One region of the Pseudoalteromonas sp. J2K-J979 genome, then DNA from elsewhere that is predicted to be linked to it. Evidence: predicted binding sites of a transcription regulator. Region 1 holds the regulator's gene; the other holds the start of a gene.
The links. Region 1 encodes MetJ, which represses methionine synthesis genes. Its sites were predicted from a motif close to TAGACGTCTAGACGTCTA; they were not measured.
Positions count from the first base shown of each region.

Region 1 (6,724 bases):
GCATCAACAAATTGTGGATATAACTGGCTAAACGATTCACTGGCTGTAATATCGATGACGACTTTATGCTCGTAATCTAATTCAGCTAAGTGATTGACCAATTCAGCACTGTCAAATGCAACTGACTGACTTTGCCATATGTCAGTCCAATTTTCGGGGTTGAGTCCACTTGGATTAAATAGCATATGCTGACTACGAACCAGCCCCACTAATTTAACTGGTAACAATTGATTTAAGCGAAGCAACTGTTTTTCAAGCTGCTCTATAAACACAGCGCCCACATTGCCTAAACCAGCTACAACAACAGCAAGCTCTTGTGACACACTGACAAGCTGATCATGTAAAATCGTTAGCCTATCTGTATCGAGTGGCTGCTCACATAATAAAATACAGTATTCATCATGTGAAAACACAAAACGTAGCGTAACATTATTGTCGGCTAAAATTGCCTTCGCTTGTGTTGCTAGTGCATGACCTGCCCCTTGCTCACATACTATTGCGATACCTGATACGTTTGACTCCACCAAATTGCTTCGCCCAGAAAGCAACGCTGAGATTTGATTGCTATGTTGTGCAGGGACCAATAAAAACGTGTCTGCACCCTGCGTGAAATGATGTAATGCATGCTGGATAACACGGCTTAATTCACCCACTTCACCTTCATGTAGATCAGCTACTTTTAAGAGATCGTAATTATCAAGATTCGTTATAAATCGTTTTTGTTTCGCTAACCCTTCTGTGACGATTTCGGTTGCAGCACTACTACTATCAAAGCTGCTGCGAACAACTAATTTAATCGAAGTGCCTTTGAGCGGAGTTAAGGTTTTAGCATGAAGCACAGGATTTCCAAGCCGAGCGAGTAAATTAGCCTGAGCACGGCAAATTTTTCCATATCGGATCGCCCGTTTTACCTTACGAGGATCGGTCGAAAAGACTCCTTGAGTATCAGTCCAAATAGACACACTCTGTGCATCAATATAGCGAGCCAACAACGTCGCGCTGTAGTCACTGCCATTTCGCCCTAGCGTCACTGTATTCCCTGCTTCGTCCGCAGCAATGAAACCCGTAACAACATTGTACTGCGCTAATTCTAGTTGCTGACATGCTTGCTGATTTTTATCATGCTGTAGCTGGCCATCAACCAAAGTGAGTAACTGCCTTGCATCAAATGCTTGCGCGTTTGCATTTAGCTGCTTGAGATAGTGAGCCAGCAACCTTGCAGACCATAGTTCACCATGCGCTAAAAGTTGCGCTTCTTGTAGGTGTGCATTGCTGATTTTTTGAGATATTTCGCTTAATTCACTGGCCAATGCCACAAGGACAGGTTGTTGAAATGGCGCAACTAATAATTCTTGTATTAATTCACTTTGATGCTGCTCAAGCAGTGCTAAAATATCTGCTAACCCTTGCTGATCTTGTTGCACGTAACTTTGCCAAAGTTTAACTAAGGTATCCGTTGTTTTACCTGCTGCCGAGACGACAATAACATCTCCTTCAGATGCTTGGCTAAGAATAATATTTGCAACCGCATGATAACGATTAGCACTACTTAAACTCGACCCACCAAATTTATGAACTGCTCTACTCATTTTAATTACCATAATGCGACATGTGCAGGGCTAACAAAGTTAGCACAGTTATCGTCTGTTTGTTTGTTGTCTGAAGTTTCACCAATACGGGATGCTGGTTGATTTTCTCCTGGGCGAACTTGTTCAAAATTACGCTCAAGATCTGCCAATAGGTCATTAGCATCTTCAATCCCTACAGAAATACGGATAAGTGTATCACCCACACCAGCTTCAAGACGCGCTTTAGGATCCATACCGGCATGTGTCATAGTTGCAGGATGACAAATAAGGCTCTCTACGCCGCCTAAAGATTCAGCTAACGTGAAGTGCTCACAGTTTGTTAAAAACCGTGCTGCATCGTTAATATCGCCTTTTATATCAAAACTCACCATGCCACCAAAGCCTCGTTGCTGTTGCTTCGCTAATGCGTGCTGAGGGTGTGATTCTAATCCGGGGTAATACACGCTTTTGACGTAAGGGCTTCGCTCTAAATACTCTGCGATTAAAAATGCATTTTGTTCGTGTTGTTTAATACGAACATTGAGTGTACGGATGCCACGCAGTGTTAAGTAACTGTCAAAAGGCGCACCAGTAATGCCAATATTATTTGCCCACCAGGCAAGCTCTTCACCTAACTCGGCAGTTTTCGCAATCACTGCACCACCGACCACATCAGAGTGACCGTTAATATATTTGGTTGTTGAATGTACAACGATGTCGACGCCAAATTCGATTGGGTTTTGTAAAGCTGGAGATAAAAAGGTGTTATCCGCAGCGACTAATGCACCACTATTTTTTGCCGTCTCAACCACTTTGGCAATATCAGTTAACCTGAGTAATGGATTGCTAGGTGTTTCAATCCAAATCAGCTTAGGTTTAAGCGCTTCAATTTCTGCAAAGCTTTCATCAAGAGTAAAATTAACCACCTTTAATTTTAGGAGTCCGCGTTTTTCTAAACTTGTAAATAAGCGATAACTCCCACCATAACAATCATGTGGGATCACAAGCGTGTCATTGCTAGACAATAGTTGAGTTACCAAGTGAACTGCCGCCATCCCTGTTGCAGTGACGATCCCTTTCGCCCCACCTTCAAGCTCAGCCAACGTCTCAGCTAAAATATCGCGCGTTGGATTACCACTACGACCATAATCGTAAGCACGCTTAGTATCAAAATCAGCAAAAGAGTAAGTCGTTGATAAGAAAAGAGGAGGAACAACTGCGCCATGATGTTTATCGGCTTCAATTCCTTTACGGACTGCGATTGTCGCTTTTTTAGCTTTGTTCATTTTAAAACCTGCAAACAGTTAGATGTTTAGACGTCTAAAAGGTTAGAGCACCCAGGTCGAGAAGTCAAAACATTTATACGTCTAAATAGCTAAATAAATGATAATTGACTATATATTTTAAACCGATAAAATTTCGCCACGATAAAGCCAATAACTAAAAATTATAGATAATATTTTTATCTTCAGACTAATTCATTGGCAAACAGGCACGCAGTTATTAAAAGGCAATCTAAACTTATGGCAACAAAATGGAATGGTGAATACATTCACCCTTACGCAGAGCACGGTAAAAAATCAGAGCAAGTGAAAAAAATCACCGTATCTATCCCGCTAAACGTGTTAAAAGTATTAACAGATGAGCGTACTCGTCGCCAAGTGAACAATCTTCGCCATGCCACAAATAGTGAATTACTTTGCGAAGCATTTTTGCACGCATTTACAGGCCAACCGCTGCCAAATGATGAAGATCTTAGAAAAGACAACCCTGAGCATGTTCCAGCGGAAGTGCGCGCAATTATGACAAGCATGGGATTAGACTTGCCGATACTCGAAGATGAATAAAAAGCCTCGAAGTTAATTAATGCCATTTACTCTAGGTGAATGGCATCGTTTCTAAAAATAATCTCCTTATCTTTTCTTCAGCGTACGTAAAAAGTATTTTACAGTCTTGATTCTAAGATCAGGAATTAGCTCACTCTATTTTGGAATTGCGACATAGTTAGACGATGTCAATTCTACTTGAAACTCCATAAGTAGTTCAGAATCACCATAGAAATTCAATTGGTCAAGTGAGTTGTTAATTTTCCCCCCAAGCTCTGGAAGCTACTTTGCCACGTTAATGGTCACTCAACTACGAGCTGCTCTGAACGATAAAAGCCATCCTCATCACTGAGCAATTGAACCAGCTCTGGTAAAACTTCATCCATCGTCTTTTTAAGTGTCCAAGGAGGGTTGACTACGATCATTCCTGAAGCCGTCATACCAAATTCATCACTGTCGGCGCTGGTTGCCAACTCAAAAACACTAATATTACGGATCCCTGAATCAGCTAGGCGTTGCTCCATACGATCAATTCGTTCGCGTTGTACAACCGGATACCAAATCATGTAAGTGCCACTTGAAAAACGTTTATGCGCTTTAAAAATCGTATCGACAACTTTGTCATAATCAGACTTTATTTCATATGGAGGATCCATTAAAACACAAGCACGACGTGAAGCTGGTGGCACTAATCCAATCAGCCCTTTAAAACCATCTTCAAATTTTACTTTCACATTTCGTTTGCGATTAAGGTTTTCATCAAGGCGTTTAATATCTTGCGGGTGAAGCTCAAATAACCAAGATTTGTCGATTGATCTTAAGACAGCATCTGCCACCGCAGGTGAACCGGGGTAACATGTTAGGCTATCAGCTCCTAAGTTAAAGTTTTTAATTAAGCCGACATACTTTTCAATGGCTTTATTCACTCCTTGATAATGCCAAAGTTTTGCAATGCCTTGCTCAAATTCTTGCGTTTTTTGCGCCTCTTCAGAGGCAAGTGCATATAACCCAGCACCAGAATGCGTATCAATATAATCTAATGGCTTATCTTTTTGCGTTAAGTACTCAAGCACCTCCCGCAAAACCAAATGTTTAATGACATCTGCAGGGTTACCTGCGTGAAAAGAATGACGATAGCTCAGCACAATCAAACCCCATCTTAAAATCAATTTTGCGCAGTGAAACACATGGTCAAAACAATAGCAAATAAATGTCAGAAACGACGGCTAAAATGAAAATAAGCATATTACTGAGGGCAATTATCAACCAAAAAAAACTCGCCTCCCACTCTCTTATCATGAAATCAACCAAGTTGAGGTTGGGTTACAAAAAAAAGACTAATAATCCATGGATTAAAGGCAATAGCTGTAGTATTCGCTGCTTATTTAGATTAAATTGCACTTTTATTATAACCAGTTTAAAGAGCGCATTATGTCAGACAACACTCTTCACCAACTCGAACAACTGATCAACCAATTAATCGAGCAAAATAACACCCTTAAGCAACAGGTTGTGGATCTAAAGCAACAAAACACGCAACTTATTGATGAGAATGAAACCATGCAGCTTGAAGCTCTAGAAAGCGATGAAAAGCAAAAGCATGCAGCACATACATTAGAAAACCTGTTAACTAAACTACAAAACGCACAACAGGCTAACTAATGTCTGCCACCGATCCGAAAGGTATCGTGGTTGACTTAATGGGCCAGCAGCATCAGTTTGCTTGCCCTGAAGGCCAAGAAGATGCCCTTTTACAAGCAGCCAGTTTACTTAACGATAAAGTTGAGGAAATCAAGCAGCGTAGTGGGATCCGCAACAATGAGCGTGCTTTATTAATGGTCGCGCTCAATTTAAGCCATGAATTAATGGTCGCTAATACCGCGTTATCACAACACAATCAGCACTTAGCTAACCTCGTTTGCACTCTGACTGATCATCTTAAATAAATAATACTGGCAGATTATTTACTGGTAATTATTGTTCAATTAGTTTAAAAAAGAATCACTTATTCTTTCTCTCTACTAATCAATGGTCTCATCTAAACGCATCTTAGGTATAAAGTTCATTATGGTCAGTATTATTTTACTGACCATTTTGTTCAAAGATGCCACTTTTTTTGCCCACTTACTTAATTTCAAAGAAGCGGCTAATCTACGTAAGTTGCAACTATTTGGTGCCGTGCTCATTATGGGCTGTATTTTTCTCGGTTATTCATTGTTGAGCTTGAAACATCAAGATGCGAAACGCTTAACCTTGTACTTTTTCATGGCCGCGCTTTTTATTGTACTGCCACTCGTACTGGCAAGTTCACCATTTGCCATGTTACATTTTTTTGAATAACGCTATGGCCCATCTAATTTTAAGAGTCACAGCTGTGATTTTGATGCTTAACTCCTCTCTTAGTTCAGCCGATGTTCAATGGCACTCCCTGGATGACCATACTGTCTTCGTGCAACAAGCAGAGAGACTCAAGTATTTTGACTCGAATCAAGTCATCATCTCAGGTACGCAATGCCTCGCAATTTTCGATGCCAGCGGCGATTTTTATCAAGTCGAAATGATGGCCAAAAAGATTAAACAAAGCTTTAAACAACCCGTTTGTTACTTAATTGCAAGCCATCATCACGATGACCATTTATTAGGCATGGCCGTTTTACAAAAAGTTTTCCCAACTGCAAAACTGATCACCCACCAAACTCTAAAAGAGACCTTCTCCGTTTACCAAGCAGCCCTTGAAAAAAAGCTGACGACATACCAACAATCAATCTCTCTCAATGAGCAGCGCTTACAAACCCTTGAGCCCTCACTCCAAAGTGAATGGCAAGAAAAGTTACAACAAGCTAAACGACGCTTAAAACGTTGGCAAACACTCACACTAAACCTTCCTGATATTGCGATCAGCACCGACACTCAACTTGATTTAGGTGAGCTAATTATTCAAATCCAGCCAAAAACGACGCATACAGACGGAGATTTAATGGTGTATCTACCGCATTCTCACACATTACTTGCCTCAGACATTGGTGATTTACTTCCCTACCTTGGTGATGCCAACGTTCAGCAAACCATTAAAACCCTCAATACCCTTCTGAGTTCCGCTATCGAAATACTGATCCCGGGTCACGGTGATCGCGCTTCCAAAGAACAACTTAAGATAACCCTATCATTTTTAAACGCCATAAATGACCACGCCTTAGCTGCAGTTAACAAAAATCTCGATGAACAAACGATGTTAGACAGCTTTCCATTTGTACCATCCACAGAGCTCGTTAACACTCCCTTGGACGAAAAGGCTTATAAAATTTTTGTTGAGGCTGGATTAAAACAAGC
Region 1 covers NZ_CM200281.1:3,176,070-3,182,793, forward strand. The annotation lists gene metL (bifunctional aspartate kinase/homoserine dehydrogenase II) at 1-1,589, opposite strand, end outside; gene metB (cystathionine gamma-synthase) at 1,595-2,854, opposite strand; gene metJ (met regulon transcriptional regulator MetJ) at 3,092-3,415, shown strand; gene AC3KVK_RS14480 (23S rRNA (adenine(2030)-N(6))-methyltransferase RlmJ) at 3,697-4,539, opposite strand; gene AC3KVK_RS14485 (DUF904 domain-containing protein) at 4,826-5,056, shown strand; gene AC3KVK_RS14490 (cell division protein ZapA) at 5,056-5,340, shown strand; gene AC3KVK_RS14495 (hypothetical protein) at 5,462-5,734, shown strand; gene AC3KVK_RS14500 (MBL fold metallo-hydrolase) at 5,739-6,724, shown strand, end outside.

Region 2 (6,724 bases), 340 kb from region 1:
TCCAGAGCCGATTTCAAAATTTCCAGCTACATTAATAATAAATTGATCTGAAGCGTTACCTTTGAAAGTTAATGTTTCATTACTTTCTAGTTTTATGTCGCCTGATACGTTGAAAACAGATAACTTTGAGCCAAAAGCACTTAATACTGATGTGTCTATTATATTTGAAAACACGTGGTCAGCAGTCAGGCTACTGGCATATTTAGAAGCCGTGAGCATATCTTGGTAAATAAGATCCCAGTTTAGGTTGCCTATATCTCCATTTATTTGAGAATTAGTCCCTGCTTGGCGAGTTTCGCTATACGCATTTCCATGAATCTTAACCGAACTAGCTAAAGCTAAATGATTCCGAGCCCCTACGTTTCCAAAAATTTCGGCTTCTACTCCTAAAGTATTCACTCCACCCCCATTACTTTTCCATGGGGTCCCGGCTGCAAGCAAAGTGAAATCACCAGCGGCCCCTAAGTCGATCGGAGATGAAAGAGCGTTCGAACAAGCAAAAACTAATGAACACAGCGCTAACTGTACTTTTTTCATATTGATTCCATTGTATTTTGACAACGCTGTCATTTTTGGGCGTTTGTTTTACCTAATCTATATATTATATCTCATAAATTTCACATATTGGAGGATAAATGCTCTTACTCTTCTATTTTGTGATACTTTTAGCTTATATGTTATTGATATTATCTTTATAGCTTTTATGCAAAGTAAGAAATTGGGCAAAAATAATTTTTTGAGAATGTTAGCTGTATGTTTTTTTTCTTTACCCGTTCTGTGCCTTTTATTTATTCCTATTCACCCGCAGCCATATTACGAACTGTTTATAAGTGCGCTATGGCCACTTGGTCACGTCGTTTTATTTGGAGCCTTAACTATAGGCTTGCTCTTGTGGTCTGAGCCTGTAAAGTCGCTAAGTGGCTTGATTCAGTTAGTTGTTATTATGGTAGTTACGATCACATTAGGTATAATTACGGAGTTAATACAACCATATTTTAATCGTTCGGCTCAATTCGATGATCTATTAATGAACATGGTAGGTGCTATACTTGCTTGGGTTTTTTTTAGTCGAGCCATACCGCAAGGTATTTTACTTCGAGTTAGTCAATTTTTTAGTTTAATATTTCTTTGCTATTTATTAAAGCCAGTCTATTTGGTCAGCCTTGACCATTTTCATGGGCTGCAAATATTCCCTAAATTAGTTGATTTCAATTCACCTACACAGTTGCTACGCTGGCATGCTGATCAGCCTGTATATATTTATCCAAAACACGACCTCCCAGCAATTGGTCATATTTCAGATGGGGCAGTTGAAGGTAATGTTATGGCGGTTACTTTAGTTAATCGGAAGTATACAGGGGCAGCATTAAGAGTTTTTGAAGGCAATTGGAATGGTTTTGACTTCTTAAAAGTTAATATATTTAATCCAAATCCACAGATACTAAAACTACGAATGATTATTACAGATGTTCACTATAAAAAAAATAAGCCAAATTCGAATGATCGTTTTAATCAATGGCTGGTTTCTGAACCTGGTTGGAATCAATTTGAAATAAATTTGCAAACTATACGGGATTCACTCAAAAATAGAGAAATGGATATATCTGCAATTCGAGGAGTCGATTTTTATGCTTATGGTATTGAGATACCAAAGGTAATATATTTAGGGGAAATAGAGTTACTTTGAAACATAAAAAGGCGCTCAAGGCGCCTTTTTATGCTGACAAGCTCACAGCTCAGTTATTTACAAACCAGCTGCTGTACGAAGAACATCAGCTTTGTCTGTTTTTTCCCATGGGAATTCTTCACGGCCAAAGTGACCATACGCGGCCGTTGGTTGGTAAATTGGACGCTCAAGATCAAGCATAGTTAAAATGCCGTATGGGCGAAGGTCGAAATGCTCACGAATAATTTCGATTAAACGTGCTTCATCTACTTTGCCTGTGCCGAATGTTTCAACGCTGATTGAAGTTGGCTCTGCCACACCAATCGCGTAAGAAACTTGTAGCTCACACTTGTCAGCAAGACCTGCAGCAACAATGTTTTTAGCCACATAACGTGCCGCGTACGCTGCTGAACGGTCAACTTTTGAAGGATCTTTACCAGAGAAAGCCCCACCACCGTGACGTGCCATACCACCGTATGTATCAACAATGATTTTACGACCCGTTAAACCACAGTCACCCATTGGGCCACCGATTACGAAACGACCCGTCGGGTTGATGAAAAACTTCGTAGCACTTGTTATCAATTCAGCTGGAAGAACTGGCTTGATGATAGTTTCCATTACCGCTTCAACTAAATCATCTTGCGAAATTGAATCGCAGTGCTGGGTCGATAACACAACAGCATCGATGCCAACAGCAATGCCATTTTCATACGCAAATGTTACTTGTGATTTTGCATCTGGGCGTAACCAGTTTAATTCACCACTTTTACGAACTTGTGCTTGACGCTGTACTAAACGATGAGAGTAAGTAATTGGTGCAGGCATCAATACATCTGTTTCGTTACAAGCATAACCAAACATTAAGCCTTGGTCTCCAGCGCCTTGTTCTTCAGGACGTGAACGATCAACACCTTGGTTGATATCAGGAGACTGTTTACCAATCGTATTTAGAATCGCACATGAATCAGCATCAAAACCCATATCTGAGTGGGTATAACCAATTTCACGGACTGTTTTACGTGTTAATTCTTCGATATCAACCCATGCGCTAGTAGTGACTTCACCACCTACCATGACCATACCTGTTTTAACATATGTTTCGCAGGCTACGCGTGCTTTAGGGTCTTGCTCTAAAATTGCATCTAGCACCGCATCAGAAATCTGATCGGCTATTTTATCCGGATGACCTTCAGATACAGATTCAGAAGTAAATAAATGTCTTGCCATTTTATTTATACTCTCAAAAATCGCGCCCACGTAGGTGGATTTGCGCAGGAAAAAATTTAGGCGCGTATTTTATATGAAAGTGAGTTTTTTTCATAGTGTTTTTACGCCTAGATGGCTAAATTAAATTTTTAATAACGCATTGTTATTAATAAGTAACAAACAAGCTCTATTATTGCGGGTTTTTTCATTGCTCCGACTGGTTTAATAAGTAAGAATAGGTGCATCCCCAAACTAATTGGGACTTACAACCAGCGCAAACACACTTAAAGGTAGGAGAATTCATGCCGTCTCGCAAAGAACTTGCTAATGCAATTCGTGTCTTATCAATGGACGCAGTACAAAAGGCCAATTCTGGTCACCCTGGAGCCCCGATGGGCATGGCAGACATCGCCGAAGTATTATGGCGTGATTATTTAAATCATAACCCAACCAATCCAGAGTGGGCAGACCGAGATCGATTTATACTCTCAAATGGTCACGGTTCAATGCTAATTTATTCTCTTTTACATTTAAGTGGTTATGAGCTTTCAATTGATGATTTGAAAAACTTTCGTCAAATGCACTCAAAAACGCCAGGCCATCCAGAGTATGGATATGCACCGGGTATTGAAACCACTACGGGGCCATTAGGTCAAGGGATCACTAATGCGGTTGGAATGGCGATTGCTGAAAAAGCATTGGCGGCGCAATTTAACCGTGAAGGCCATGACATTGTCGATCATTTTACCTACGCGTTTTTAGGCGATGGCTGCTTAATGGAAGGTATTTCTCATGAGGCATGTTCACTTGCAGGTACTTTAGGGCTTGGGAAACTGGTTGCTTTTTGGGATGACAATGGCATTTCAATCGATGGTGAAGTTGAAGGTTGGTTTACTGATGATACTCCGGCTCGTTTTGAGTCTTATGGTTGGCATGTTGTACGAAATGTTGATGGTCATGACAGCGAAGCTGTGCGTGCTGCAATTGATGAAGCGCGAGCGCAATCAGATAAACCAACACTGATTTGTTGTAAAACCATTATCGGTTTTGGTTCGCCGAATAAATCAGGTAGTCATGATTGCCATGGCGCACCATTGGGTGATGCTGAAATTGCTGCAGCCCGAGAGTTTTTAGGCTGGGAGCATGGCTCGTTTGATATCCCTGCTGATATTTATGAAGCATGGGACAATAAAGCAAAAGGTTCAGACTTAGAAGCAAGCTGGAATTCTAAATTTGCAGCATATAAAGCCGCCTACCCAGAACTAGCCGCTGAATTTGTCCGTCGTAATAATAATAAACTTCCCGCTGATTGGGCTGAAAAATCACAAGCCTACATTGAGCAATTACAAGCCACACCAGCGAATATCGCTTCTCGCAAAGCATCACAAAATGCTTTAGAAGCATTTGGCCCGTTGTTACCTGAGTTTATGGGCGGCTCAGCAGACCTAGCTGGTTCTAACTTAACGCTTTGGTCGGGTTCTAAAGGCTTAACGGCTCAAGATGCATCTGGGAACTATGTGTTTTATGGGGTGCGTGAGTTTGGTATGTCAGCGATTATGAATGGTATTGCCCTGCATAAAGGGTTTGTACCATACGGTGCGACTTTCCTCATGTTTATGGAATACGCGCGCAACGCAGTGCGTATGGCCGCATTAATGAAACAACCTTCAATTTTTGTGTACACTCATGATTCAATTGGTTTAGGTGAAGATGGGCCAACCCATCAGCCGGTTGAGCAAATAGCCAGCATGCGTTTAACGCCTAACCTTGATAACTGGCGTCCTTGTGACCAAGTTGAATCGGCCGTGGCTTGGAAAGCCGCGATCGAACGCAAAGACGGACCAACGTCGTTGATTTTCTCTCGTCAAAACTTAGCGCAACAAGCTCGTACCGCTGAACAATTAGCCAATGTTGCAAAAGGTGGATACGTATTGTCATGTGATGGCGAACCTGAAGTCATCTTGATTGCAACCGGTTCTGAAGTACAATTAGCGCAAGACTCAGCTGCAGAACTGCGTGCGCAGGGTAAGAAAGTCCGTGTTGTTTCAATGCCTTCGACCGATGTATTTGAGGCACAAGAGGTAGCTTATAAAGAGTCGGTACTGCCGGCAGCGGTAAGCCGTCGTGTGGCCATTGAAGCCGGTATTGCTGATTACTGGTATAAATATGTGGGCTTAAACGGTGCCGTCATTGGGATGACGACGTTTGGAGAGTCAGCCCCAGCAGGTGAATTATTCAAGCACTTTGGTTTTACGGTCGATAACATTGTCGCCAAATCACTTGAATTATTCTAAATAATTTTTTACCAACAAGAAAAGCCAGTCATAGACTGGCTTTTTTATTGATTTTTTATTGATTTTTTATTGATTTTTTTTTGTATGGTTGTATTCTTTGTGGGTACGGTGTGTTTGTATCATACGTACTTATTTGATTAAGGAAATATAATAAATTTTAAGGAAATACTATGAAATATACGCTTATAAAGTCATTGATAGTCGGTTTCTTCTTTTTAGGTTGTGCGACTGCAAATGCACAAATGAGAGTTGGTAATCATACGGTTTACTTTGAAGATCGTCATGGTAATGAAGTCGAAGTGAATTATAAAGGCTCTTATCAATATGATAACTCAAAGAAAAAATGGTTACCACTAGCGGGTAGTTATAATTTTAGTGGAAAATGTACATCCCTTTACTCATGTAATACTGGCTTTCAAAGTAGCCAGATAGCAGAAGATTTCGTCTCCGCAATTGATGCACATGCTTTTTATACTTGGGTTTTCGAAGAAGAACCGCCTTTCTGTAAGCCTGGAGAGGTCTGCCAGCAGCCGAAAAAAGGGAATGCTAGTAGGCAGCCAGCCTCAAAAGAGACGTCTGTCTCGCAAGAAATTTTAAATTGGTCTCAAGCTTTTAAGAACGGTGCAGATATTTTTAAACAGTTTTCGAGTGATGAATCTAAAGATAAAAGTAATTTTCTGATTTATAAGAAAAATGGACAAATTCATGATCTGTGCATGCCGACAGGCAATACCTGTCAATCAGTGATGGACATTGAACATGCAGATGAAAGAAGTATCGAGGCGCGAGTAACATATATTCGGTCAACTTCGACTGGTCAATCTTTAAGTGATTTCTTAGATGAAATGCTAGAATCTGGTAAGGTGTTTTCAAGTTGCCAGATTACAACAACTTGCTCAACATTATCAGATGGTTCAACCCGATGCACTAGTTCATTCAGCTGTTTCTATTAAGATAGTTTGAAATTGATAAAGCCAGTCATAGACTGGCTTTTTTATGCTTTACAAAGAACAATCAGACCTGATTGTTTCGTTGATTTGCATTGCCCTAAATTTTCTAATCTTATTATTAGATATTTTCGCTATCGAACTTGCTCAAGGTCGATTACAATAGCGCCATTCATTAAATGTAAATCTGACGTTGTTGTTCATACACTTTAAGATTCGTTTAAAGTTCGGATAATCCAGCTCAAGATAAGTAAAATCATTCGGAACCCTTATTTCGATGACAATTAGATTGGCAATAAATGGTTTTGGTCGTATTGGTCGTAATATCGTGCGTGCACTTTATGAATCAAACCAACATGATCGCTTCAAAGTGGTTGCGATTAACGAACTCGCAGAGCCACAAGGGATTGCCCACCTGCTAAAATACGACACATCTCATGGTCGGTTTAAATTTCCAGTTACTTTAGATGGGGCGACGCTCCGTGTTGCTGATGATGATATTCAACTTTTTGCAGAATCTTCGCCCGAAAAACTCCCTTGGCATGAATTAGATGTCGATGTCGTTTTAGAATGCACCGGTGTTTTTCACTCGCGCGAGCATGCGCAAA
Region 2 covers NZ_CM200281.1:2,835,913-2,842,636, reverse strand. The annotation lists gene AC3KVK_RS13045 (ice-binding family protein) at 1-537, opposite strand, end outside; gene AC3KVK_RS13040 (VanZ family protein) at 704-1,687, shown strand; gene metK (methionine adenosyltransferase) at 1,745-2,896, opposite strand; gene tkt (transketolase) at 3,178-5,169, shown strand; gene AC3KVK_RS13025 (hypothetical protein) at 5,340-6,122, shown strand; gene epd (erythrose-4-phosphate dehydrogenase) at 6,394-6,724, shown strand, end outside.
Region 2: a site for MetJ is predicted at 2,997-3,014, ahead of metK (methionine adenosyltransferase). Genes of this name have one in related genera too.